DNA from 3 places in the Enterobacter sp. JS8-1 genome. Region 3 is predicted to be linked to each of the others. Evidence: predicted binding sites of a transcription regulator. Region 3 holds the regulator's gene; each other region holds the start of a gene.
What was found. Region 3 encodes sigma-54, which starts transcription at its own class of promoters, with help from an activator protein. Its sites were predicted from a motif close to GTTGGCACANNTTTCGCTNT; they were not measured.
Positions count from the first base shown of each region.

Region 1: a site for sigma-54 is predicted at 1,839-1,858, ahead of ACOQH0_RS06410 (amino acid ABC transporter substrate-binding protein). Genes of this name have one in related genera too.
Region 2: a site for sigma-54 is predicted at 1,327-1,346, ahead of ACOQH0_RS13920 (branched-chain amino acid ABC transporter substrate-binding protein). Genes of this name have one in related genera too.

Region 1 covers NZ_CP185805.1:1,364,464-1,367,743, forward strand. The annotation lists gene gltJ (glutamate/aspartate ABC transporter permease GltJ) at 1-506, opposite strand, end outside; gene ACOQH0_RS06410 (amino acid ABC transporter substrate-binding protein) at 661-1,566, opposite strand; gene lnt (apolipoprotein N-acyltransferase) at 1,967-3,280, opposite strand, start outside.
Region 2 covers NZ_CP185805.1:2,925,311-2,928,590, forward strand. The annotation lists gene tyrP (tyrosine transporter TyrP) at 1-388, shown strand, start outside; gene ACOQH0_RS13915 (YecA family protein) at 422-1,090, opposite strand; gene ACOQH0_RS13920 (branched-chain amino acid ABC transporter substrate-binding protein) at 1,518-2,639, shown strand; gene ACOQH0_RS13925 (ABC transporter permease subunit) at 2,739-3,280, shown strand, end outside.
Region 3 covers NZ_CP185805.1:4,275,731-4,279,010, forward strand. The annotation lists gene lptA (lipopolysaccharide ABC transporter substrate-binding protein LptA) at 1-176, shown strand, start outside; gene lptB (LPS export ABC transporter ATP-binding protein) at 183-908, shown strand; gene rpoN (RNA polymerase factor sigma-54) at 956-2,389, shown strand; gene hpf (ribosome hibernation promoting factor) at 2,412-2,699, shown strand; gene ptsN (PTS IIA-like nitrogen regulatory protein PtsN) at 2,782-3,273, shown strand.

The DNA.
Region 1 (3,280 bases), 2.0 Mb from region 3:
ACGATAACGCGATAGGCGTTAGGCAGCAGAACGTAACGGTAGGCTTGCGGCAGCGTCAGGCCCATCGCCAGAGCCGCGTTCTTTTGCCCGCGCGGCAGTGACTGGATGGCAGCACGCACCTGTTCGCAAACGCGCGCGGCGGTGAACAGCCCCAGGCACAGCATGGAAGAGACAAAGAACTGAACGTTAGGATCCAGTTCCGCCTTGAACCACATGCCGATATTTTCCGGCAGCAGTTCCGGAACGACCAGATACCAGGTAAAGAACTGCACGATCAGCGGAACGTTGCGGAACAGTTCCACGTACAAGGTGCCGAGTGTTGAAAGAAAGCGATTGGGAACGGTGCGCAGAATACCGAACAGCGAACCGACAAGAAACGCGATAATCCACGCCGTTATCGATAGCGCAACGGTGACCTGAAAGCCGCTCCACAGCCAGCCAAGATAGGTGGTGTTGCCGAACGGGGCTTGTTGCAGAAAGATGCCCCAGTTCCAGTCAATTGACATAATAAACTCCAGAAAAAAAAGGGTAGCAGCGCTACCCTCGAAGATTGGTGAGAAGCTCATTTTCACGCTGAGTGGGGAACGACCACTCAACGTATAGTCTGTCCATGCTTCCCGACAATCGAGAGGGCAGGAGATCCCGCCCCTGTCGTTCTAATTAGTTAAGCGCTTTATCGTTTGGTGATTTGAACAGTGCTTTCATGTCGTCAGACAGTTCAAAGTTCATGTTGAGGTTCTTTGGTGGAATCGGGTTCTTGAACCATTTGTCGAACCATTTTTCCGCGTCGCCGGATGTCTGTGCCTGCGCGATGGTGTCATCAATCAGCTTTTTGAAGTCAGCATCGTCTTTACGCAGCATACAACCGTAGGCTTCTTTCGACTGCGCGGTGCCCACGATTTCCCAGTTGTCTGGTTTCTTCGCTTTCGCCCGTTCGCCCGCCAGCAGGGCGTCATCCATCATAAACGCGACGGCACGACCGCTTTCCAGAGTACGGAAGGAGTCGCCATGGTCTTTCGCGCTGATGATGCGCATATCCATTTTCTTCTCGTCGTTCAGCTTGTGCAGCAGCACTTCGGAAGTCGTACCGGAGGTCACAACGACCGCTTTGCCTTTCAGGTCAGCAAAATCTTTGATTGCGCCGCCTTTCTTGGTCAGAAGACGGGTGCCCACGACAAAGATAGTGTCGGAGAAGGCGGCCTGTTTCTGACGCTCAAGGTTGTTGGTGGTGGAGCCACACTCGAAATCAAAGGTGCCGTTTTGCAGCAGTGGAATACGGTTCTGTGAAGTGATTGGGATCAGCTTCACCTGCAGGTCAGGTTTGTTCAGCTTTTTCTTCACAGCTTCAACGATGGCGTTGGAGTAATCCTGTGAATAGCCTACGACTTTTTGCGTGTTGTCGTAGTAAGAGAACGGGACAGAAGATTCACGGTGGCCGACCACGATGACGCCGTTTTTGGCAATCTTGTCGAGAGTGCTGCCTGCTGCCGGAGCATCTTCAGCGTGAACGACGCCAGCAGACATTCCCATAACCAGCATTGCTGTGGCCAGTTTACGTAATTGCATACCCAACTCCTTTCTTATCAGCGCCAGTGACGCATTGATACCCATTGTGATGTTGTTATATCTCGCGCTATGCGAGTGCAGTGTTATGCAAGCTTGTTAACATTTAGTCTGGCTTAATGTAAAGATTTTGCTGCGTTATTGTTTATTTTTGCGAAGCGCGCCGCACCATTCAGAGGCAATAATCTTTCGTTGCACCGTTTCGGTGCTGCCGATGATCTACGCTGGTGCGACAAGGTTGCACGTTAAGCCAAACTGCGTTTGCGCGAATAAACAAAGCAATAGGCGTGCCAGAATGGGAGTTTGGAGGGTATTGTCGGGTGGTGGCTACGCCTTACCCGACCTACGAAGCGAAATGTAGGCCGGGTAAGGCGTAGCCGCCACCCGGCAACAGAAGGTAAAATTATTTACGACGCTGACGCAGACTCATCAGCACGGCGGCAAAGCCGAACAGCGTGGTCAAAATCCACAGCGGCCAGTTGCCGGTACGCGCGTACGGCGTCAGCCCGGTGGTTGGGGTGACTGTAGTGGTCAGCACCTCGCGGGTGAACTGCGGGATCATCGCCTGAATGTCACCCTGCGGACCAATCACAGCGGTGATGCCGTTATTGGTGCTGCGCAGCAGCGGACGCGCCAGCTCCAGGGAGCGCATGCGCGCCATCTGGAAGTGCTGCCACGGGCCGATAGACTTACCAAACCACGCATCGTTGGAGATGGTCAGCAGATAGTCAGTATCCGGGCGGAAGTTATCGCGCACCTGTTCCCCGAGAATAATTTCGTAGCAGATAGCCGCCGTCAGGGCGAGACCGTGCGCGTGCAGCTGAGGCTGAACGTACGGACCGCGGCTGAAAGAGGACATCGGCAGGTCAAAGAACGGGGCCAGCGGGCGCAGAATCGACTCCAGCGGGACAAACTCACCAAACGGTACCAGGTGATTCTTATTGTACCGGTCGGTGGAGTTGTAGCTGTATTCGCTGTCTTTGCCGAGCGTAATGATGGTGTTGTAGGTGTCGTAGCGGTTTTGCTGATTCAGGCGTGCATCAACGATGCCGGTAATCAGCGTGCTGCCGCGCGCCACAAGCAGATCGTTCATCATGTTGAGGAACGGCTGCTGGTTAATTTCCAGATCGGGAATGGCGGACTCCGGCCAGATAATCAGCTGGGATTTACCCATCACCTCTTCGGTGGCGTTGGCGTAGATCTTCAGCGTATTCAGCAGCTCTTTTTCGTCCCACTTCATGGACTGCGGGATATTCCCCTGCACCATGGAGACCTGCATGGCGCGCTCGGGTTCAGGCGTGAACCACTGGATATAGCGCAGCGGGAAGGGCAGAGCGAACAGCACCAGCGCCACAGCCAGCGGTTTCCAGCAGCGCGTGACCAGCGCCAGCACCAGCAGGCCGCTGACCACCATCAACAAGAAGTTAATTGCTTCAACGCCCATCACCGGTGCCAGCCCTTTCAGCGGGCCGTCAATCTGACTGTAGCCGAACTGCAGCCACGGGAAGCCGGTAAGCACCCATCCGCGCAGGAACTCGGTAATTTGCCAGACAACCGGCGCGGCAATCGCGACGCGCAGCCAGGTGGTTTTAGGCCACAGACGCGAGAGGACCCCTGCGAACAGTCCGGTATAGAGCGAGAGATAGGCGGCGAGCAGCACAACGAGGAAGACGTTAACCGGCCCCGGCATGCCGCCAAACTGCGCGATGCTGACGTA
Region 2 (3,280 bases), 1.4 Mb from region 3:
ACATTTGTTCGCTGACCTGGCGCTGGCGACGTCGTTTTTGGGCGTGGCGCTCGGCCTGTTTGATTATCAGGCCGATCTGTTCCAGCGCCGCAATACCGTTGCCGGACGGTTGCAAACGGGTGCAATTACCTTCCTGCCGCCACTGGCCTTTGCGCTGTTTTACCCGCGTGGCTTTGTGATGGCGCTTGGCTATGCGGGTGTGGCGTTATCCGTCCTCGCGCTGCTGTTGCCTTCCCTGCTGGCATGGAAGAGCCGTCAGCAGCATCCTCAGCAAGGTTATCGCGTGGCGGGGGGTAAACCGCTACTGTGCATCGTGTTTGCCTGTGGCGTGGTGATTATTCTGGTGCAGTTCCTCATAGCAGCGGGAATGCTGCCGGAAGTGGGGTAATAAAAAAGGGGCTACGATTAGCCCCTTTCTTTATTAATGCAAACAACAGCTCTTGAACTTCTTCCCGCTGCCGCACGGACAAGGATCGTTACGCCCGACCTTCGTGCCGTTAATAATCGGTTTTTGTGTTTCCTGCTGCTGCGGGTTAGCAACCCAGTAGTTGTATAAACGCAGCGCCGCGGGCTGGATGCTCTCGATGCTGGCGGTATACTCCTCTTCGGTCAGTTCATCCAGCTTTTCGCTGCCCTCTTCCGTCCCGTGCAGCGCAATCACATCCAGATCGGCTTTCAGTTCGTCAGGCAGTGACGACCAGTCGGTCAGCGCCACGCCGCGCATGTAGCCATAGCACCACTCTTCAACCACGGTGTAGCTTTGGCCATCAACGTCGTTAAAACCAAACATGGGCTCGAACTGATCCGGATACTCGCTCAGGCGCTCAGCAATGTCGTTCATATGCTTAAAGCAGAGATCGATAAAACGGTTCATTTCACGATCGTTTTTCCAGCGCGGAATGTACTTCTCGCCGCCCCAAACCGCTACCAGCCAGGCATCGGGTTCAACCACCCTTGGGCCGGAAAGCACTGCGGTAAGCATGCCGTCCAGTTCGGACACGTCAATCACGGACGCATCGTCATGACCGTAAGACATTAACGTCTCTTCCAGCCACTCCATTTCGCTTTCATTTAATGGGCCTTCAGTCATTGCTGACACTCCTGATAAAAAAAGGAAAAGATCCTAACACATATCGTACGCCTTTCCTGGCTGAAGTTGAGGTCTTTATTGCTGCAAAAACGTGCAAATCGTGACCCTTGCACAACTTATGGGCTTTGTTGTTAACGAGATGTGATCTCCGCTGTAATTTCAGTGCGTCCCGCGAGGCAGCGTAAATCGGCGCTCTATACTCAACTATGTCGCAACCCGGTCAATGGGTTAACCATTCTGGCAACGATTTTGCTTAATGTTCTGCGCGCAAATTGCGCATGGAAACCTCGCCGTATTAAGCAGGATGTGGCCTGGATTTTGTTCGTTTAGTGCATGTTGTTCTCGATCTTATTTATAGATTGGCTGCGCCGTAGGGCGTTTGGGTTGACGCCGTGGTGCAAAAACCTCTTTGCTAAGGAACACAATAATGTCGCTGAAATTTATCAGAAGTCCCCTTTCTCTTGTGTTAGCCGGTTGTCTGGTGACGGCATTTTCCGCCCAGGCCGATATTGTGATTGGCGTGGCCGGGCCGTTTACAGGCCCAAATGCCACCTATGGCGATCAGTACTGGCATGGCGCAACGCAGGCCGCAGAAGACATTAACGCCGCGGGAGGGATCAACGGTGAGAAAATTAAGCTGGTTCAGGGAGATGATGCCTGCGAGCCTAAACAGGCTGTTGCCGTCGCCAACCGTTTAGTCGACCAGGACAAAGTCAATGCGGTTGTCGGCCATTTCTGCTCCTCTTCCACCATGCCCGCCTCCGAGGTGTATAGCGATGCGGGCATTATTGCCATCACCCCCGGTTCGACTAACCCCCTCATTACCGAGCGCGGAATGAGCGATATGTTCCGCATGTGCGGCCGGGACGATCAGCAGGGGCAAGTCGCCAGCGACTTCATCATCGATAAGCTGAAGGCCAAACGTGTAGTGATCATTCACGATAAAGACACCTACGGTCAGGGGTTGGCGGACGCCACCAAAGCGGCGCTTGCCAAACGCGGCGTGAAGGATGTGATGTATGAAGGCTTATCACGTGGGGAAAAAGACTTTAACGCGCTGGTAACGAAAATTGGCGCGCAAAAACCGGACGTGGTGTTCTTCGGGGGCTGCCACCCTGAAGCGGGCCCGCTGGTGCGCCAGATGCGTGAACAGGGCGTACAGGCGAAATTCTTCTCAGGGGACTGTATCGTCAATGAAGAGATGGTCACCGCCGCGGGTGGCCCGCAGTACACCAACGGTATCTACATGACCTTTGGTAAAGATCCGCGACTGATCCCGGATGGTAAAGCGGTGATTGAGAAATTCCGCGCCGGTAAATTCGAACCAGAAGGCTATACCCTTTACTCCTATGCCTCCGTCCAGGCCATTGCCGCCGCCTTCAAGGCCACCGGAGGCAAAGACTCTGCCAAAGCCAGCGAGTGGCTGAAAGCGAACGCCGTCGACACGGTGATGGGCAAAAAAGCCTGGGACAGCAAAGGCGATCTGAAAGTGTCTGACTACGTGGTTTATCAGTGGGACGACAAGGGAAAATATAAGGAAGTGCAGTAACGGGACGGAGTCACGCTCAACGTCGGCAGGTTCGCCTGCCGACGCGGAATACACATCGGGCTGCACGCGTCGTGCGGCCTATAAAAAGAGCGCGCGATGATGAGTACATTCTTCCTGCAACAGTTAATCAACGGATTAACGCTGGGCTCCGTCTACGGCTTAATCGCCATCGGTTACACCATGGTGTACGGCATCATTGGCATGATCAACTTCGCCCATGGCGAAGTGTATATGATCTCGGCCTATCTCTGCGCCATCGGGCTGGCCCTGCTGTCATTCTTCGGTCTTGAGTCGTTTCCCCTGCTGATTCTGGGCACGCTGGCGTTCACCATCGTGGTGACGGGCGTGTATGGCTGGACTATCGAACGCATCGCCTATAAACCCCTGCGAAACTCCACCCGACTGGCACCGCTGATCTCCGCCATCGGGATGTCGCTGATTTTGCAAAACTACGCCCAGCTGAGCCAGGGGCCCCGCCAGCAAGGCGTGCCAACCATGCTGGACGGCGTACTTCGCGTACATCTGGGAGAAGGTTTCGTCCAAATCACCTACACCAAAATCTTTATTCTGATCGCCTCGTTCGCGGGCATGCTGCTGCTCACGTGGATAATCAGCCATACCCGGCTGGGGCGGATGTGTCG
Region 3 (3,280 bases):
CCTATCTGGAACAGTTGGACAGCAATATTACCGGCGACAAGATCACCTATCTGGTCAAAGAGCAGAAAATGCAGGCCTCCAGCGAGAAAGGCAAACGCGTCACCACCGTGCTGGTTCCATCGCAGCTGCAGGATAAAGGCAAAGGCCAGGCTCCGGCACAAAAGAAGAGTAACTAATTCGTTATGGCAACATTAACTGCAAAAAACCTCGCGAAAGCGTATAAGGGCCGCCGTGTCGTCGAAGATGTCAGCCTGACCGTCAACTCCGGCGAAATTGTGGGTTTGCTTGGCCCTAACGGTGCAGGGAAAACCACTACCTTCTACATGGTGGTGGGCATTGTGCCGCGTGATGCTGGCAACATCATCATTGATGACGAAGACATTAGCCTGCTGCCGCTGCACGCGCGCGCGCGCCGTGGTATCGGCTACCTGCCGCAGGAAGCCTCAATCTTTCGTCGTTTGAGCGTCTACGACAACCTGATGGCCGTGCTGCAGATCCGTGACGACCTGACCAGCGAGCAGCGCACCGACCGCGCCAACGAGCTGATGGAAGAGTTTCATATCGAACATCTTCGCGACAGTCTTGGTCAGGCGTTGTCCGGGGGGGAGCGTCGTCGTGTCGAGATTGCACGTGCGCTGGCCGCCAACCCGAAATTCATCCTGCTGGATGAACCCTTCGCGGGCGTTGACCCGATCTCCGTTATTGATATCAAACGCATTATCGAACACCTGCGCGACAGCGGGCTTGGCGTGCTGATCACCGACCACAACGTCCGTGAAACGCTGGCCGTCTGTGAACGCGCCTACATTGTGAGCCAGGGCCATCTGATTGCCCACGGTACACCGCAGCAAATCCTCGAAGATGAGCATGTTAAGCGCGTGTACCTTGGGGAAGACTTCAGACTCTGATAGGGTAGAGGTAACGTAACGCCGAACCGGAGAAAAATGCTCTGAACATGAAGCAAGGTTTGCAATTAAGGCTCAGCCAACAACTGGCGATGACGCCGCAGCTACAGCAGGCGATTCGTCTGTTGCAGCTGTCCACGTTAGAACTCCAGCAGGAGCTCCAGCAGGCGCTGGACAGTAATCCGTTGCTGGAGCAAACCGATCTTCATGACGAGGTAGAAACCCAGCAAACGCAGGACACTGAAACGCTCGACACCGCTGATGCGCTCGAACAAAAAGAGATGCCGGACGAGCTGCCGCTGGATGCCAGCTGGGATGAAATCTACACCGCCGGAACCCCTTCCGGCACGCGTGCAGACTACCAGGATGACGAGCTACCGGTTTATCAGGGTGAAACCACCCAGTCACTACAGGATTACCTGATGTGGCAAGTGGAGTTGACCCCCTTCTCTGATACCGACCGCGCCATTGCGACCTCGATTGTCGATGCCGTTGACGATACGGGTTATTTAACCGTAACCCTGGACGACATCCTGGAAAGTATCGGCGACGACGAGATAGAACTCGAAGAGATCGAAGCGGTTCTAAAACGCATTCAGCGTTTCGACCCGGTCGGTGTGGCCGCGAAAGATCTCCGCGATTGCCTGCTGATCCAACTGTCGCAGTTCGCCAAAGAGACGCCGTGGATTGAAGAAGCCCGCTTAATCATCAGCGATCATCTTGATCTGCTGGCTAACCACGATTTCCGCTCCCTGATGCGCGTCACGCGCCTGAAGGAAGAGGTGCTGAAAGAAGCGGTGAATCTGATCCAGTCTCTCGATCCGCGTCCCGGCCAGTCGATCCAGACCAGCGAACCGGAATATGTCATTCCGGATGTGTTAGTCAGAAAACACAACGGTCGCTGGGTAGTTGAGCTGAACTCAGACAGCATTCCTCGCCTGCAAATCAACCAGCAGTACGCCTCCATGTGCACCAGCGCGCGCAATGACTCCGATAATCAATATATTCGTAGCAATTTGCAGGAAGCACGCTGGCTGATTAAAAGTCTGGAGAGTCGAAATGACACGCTGCTGCGCGTGAGCCGCTGTATTGTTGAACAACAGCAGGCTTTTTTTGAGCAGGGCGAAGAGTTTATGAAACCGATGGTACTGGCGGACATCGCCCAGGCCGTCGAGATGCATGAATCAACCATTTCTCGCGTGACCACGCAGAAGTATCTGCACAGTCCACGCGGTATTTTTGAGCTTAAGTATTTCTTCTCCAGTCATGTGAATACCGAAGGCGGCGGCGAAGCCTCGTCAACGGCCATTCGCGCACTGGTGAAGAAGTTGATCGCCGCGGAGAACCCCGCGAAGCCACTGAGTGACAGTAAGTTAACCACCATGCTGTCCGACCAGGGTATTATGGTGGCACGTCGTACTGTTGCGAAGTATCGAGAGTCTTTATCCATTCCGCCGTCTAACCAGCGTAAACAACTGGTTTGACACAACCGATAAGGAAGACACTATGCAGCTCAATATCACAGGACACAACGTCGAGATTACTGAGGCTTTACGCGAGTTTCTGAACACGAAGTTCGCGAAGCTCGAACAGTATTTCGAAAGGATCAATCAGGTCTATATTGTGTTGAAAGTGGAGAAAGTGACTCATATCTCGGATGCAACCCTGCACGTTAACGGGGGTGAACTCCATGCCAGTGCGGAAGGGCAAGACATGTACGCGGCTATCGACGGCTTGATTGATAAGCTTGCGCGACAGCTCAATAAACATAAAGATAAACTGAAACAACACTAATTGTCCGGGCAGTTAACGGGTGCAGGACGGCCTGTTGTGCGACACAACAGGCCATTTGTACAGTTAGCGCTTAGGTGAAATTATGATGAACAACGATTCGGCTCTTCAACTGAGCAATGTCCTTAACCAGGAATGTACCCGCAGTGGGGTTCACTGCCAGAGCAAAAAACGTGCGCTGGAGATCATCAGTGAACTGGCCGCAAAACAGCTGGGCCTGCCGCCACAGGTGGTGTTCGAAGCTATCCTGACCCGTGAAAAAATGGGCAGTACCGGCATCGGCAACGGCATCGCGATCCCGCATGGCAAACTCGAAGAAGACACCTTGCGTGCCGTCGGCGTGTTTGTGCAGCTTGAAACACCCATCGCCTTTGATGCCATTGATAACCAGCCCGTCGATCTCCTCTTCGCGCTGCTGGTGCCAGCAGACCAGACAAAGACCCATCTGCATACGTTGTCGCTGGTCGCTAAACGCCTGGCCGATAAAACCATTTGCCGTCGACTGCGTTCAGCGCAAAGTGATGAAGAGCTCTTCCAGATTATCACTGAAGCAGAAGGCAATCAGGATGATGCGTAACCGGGAG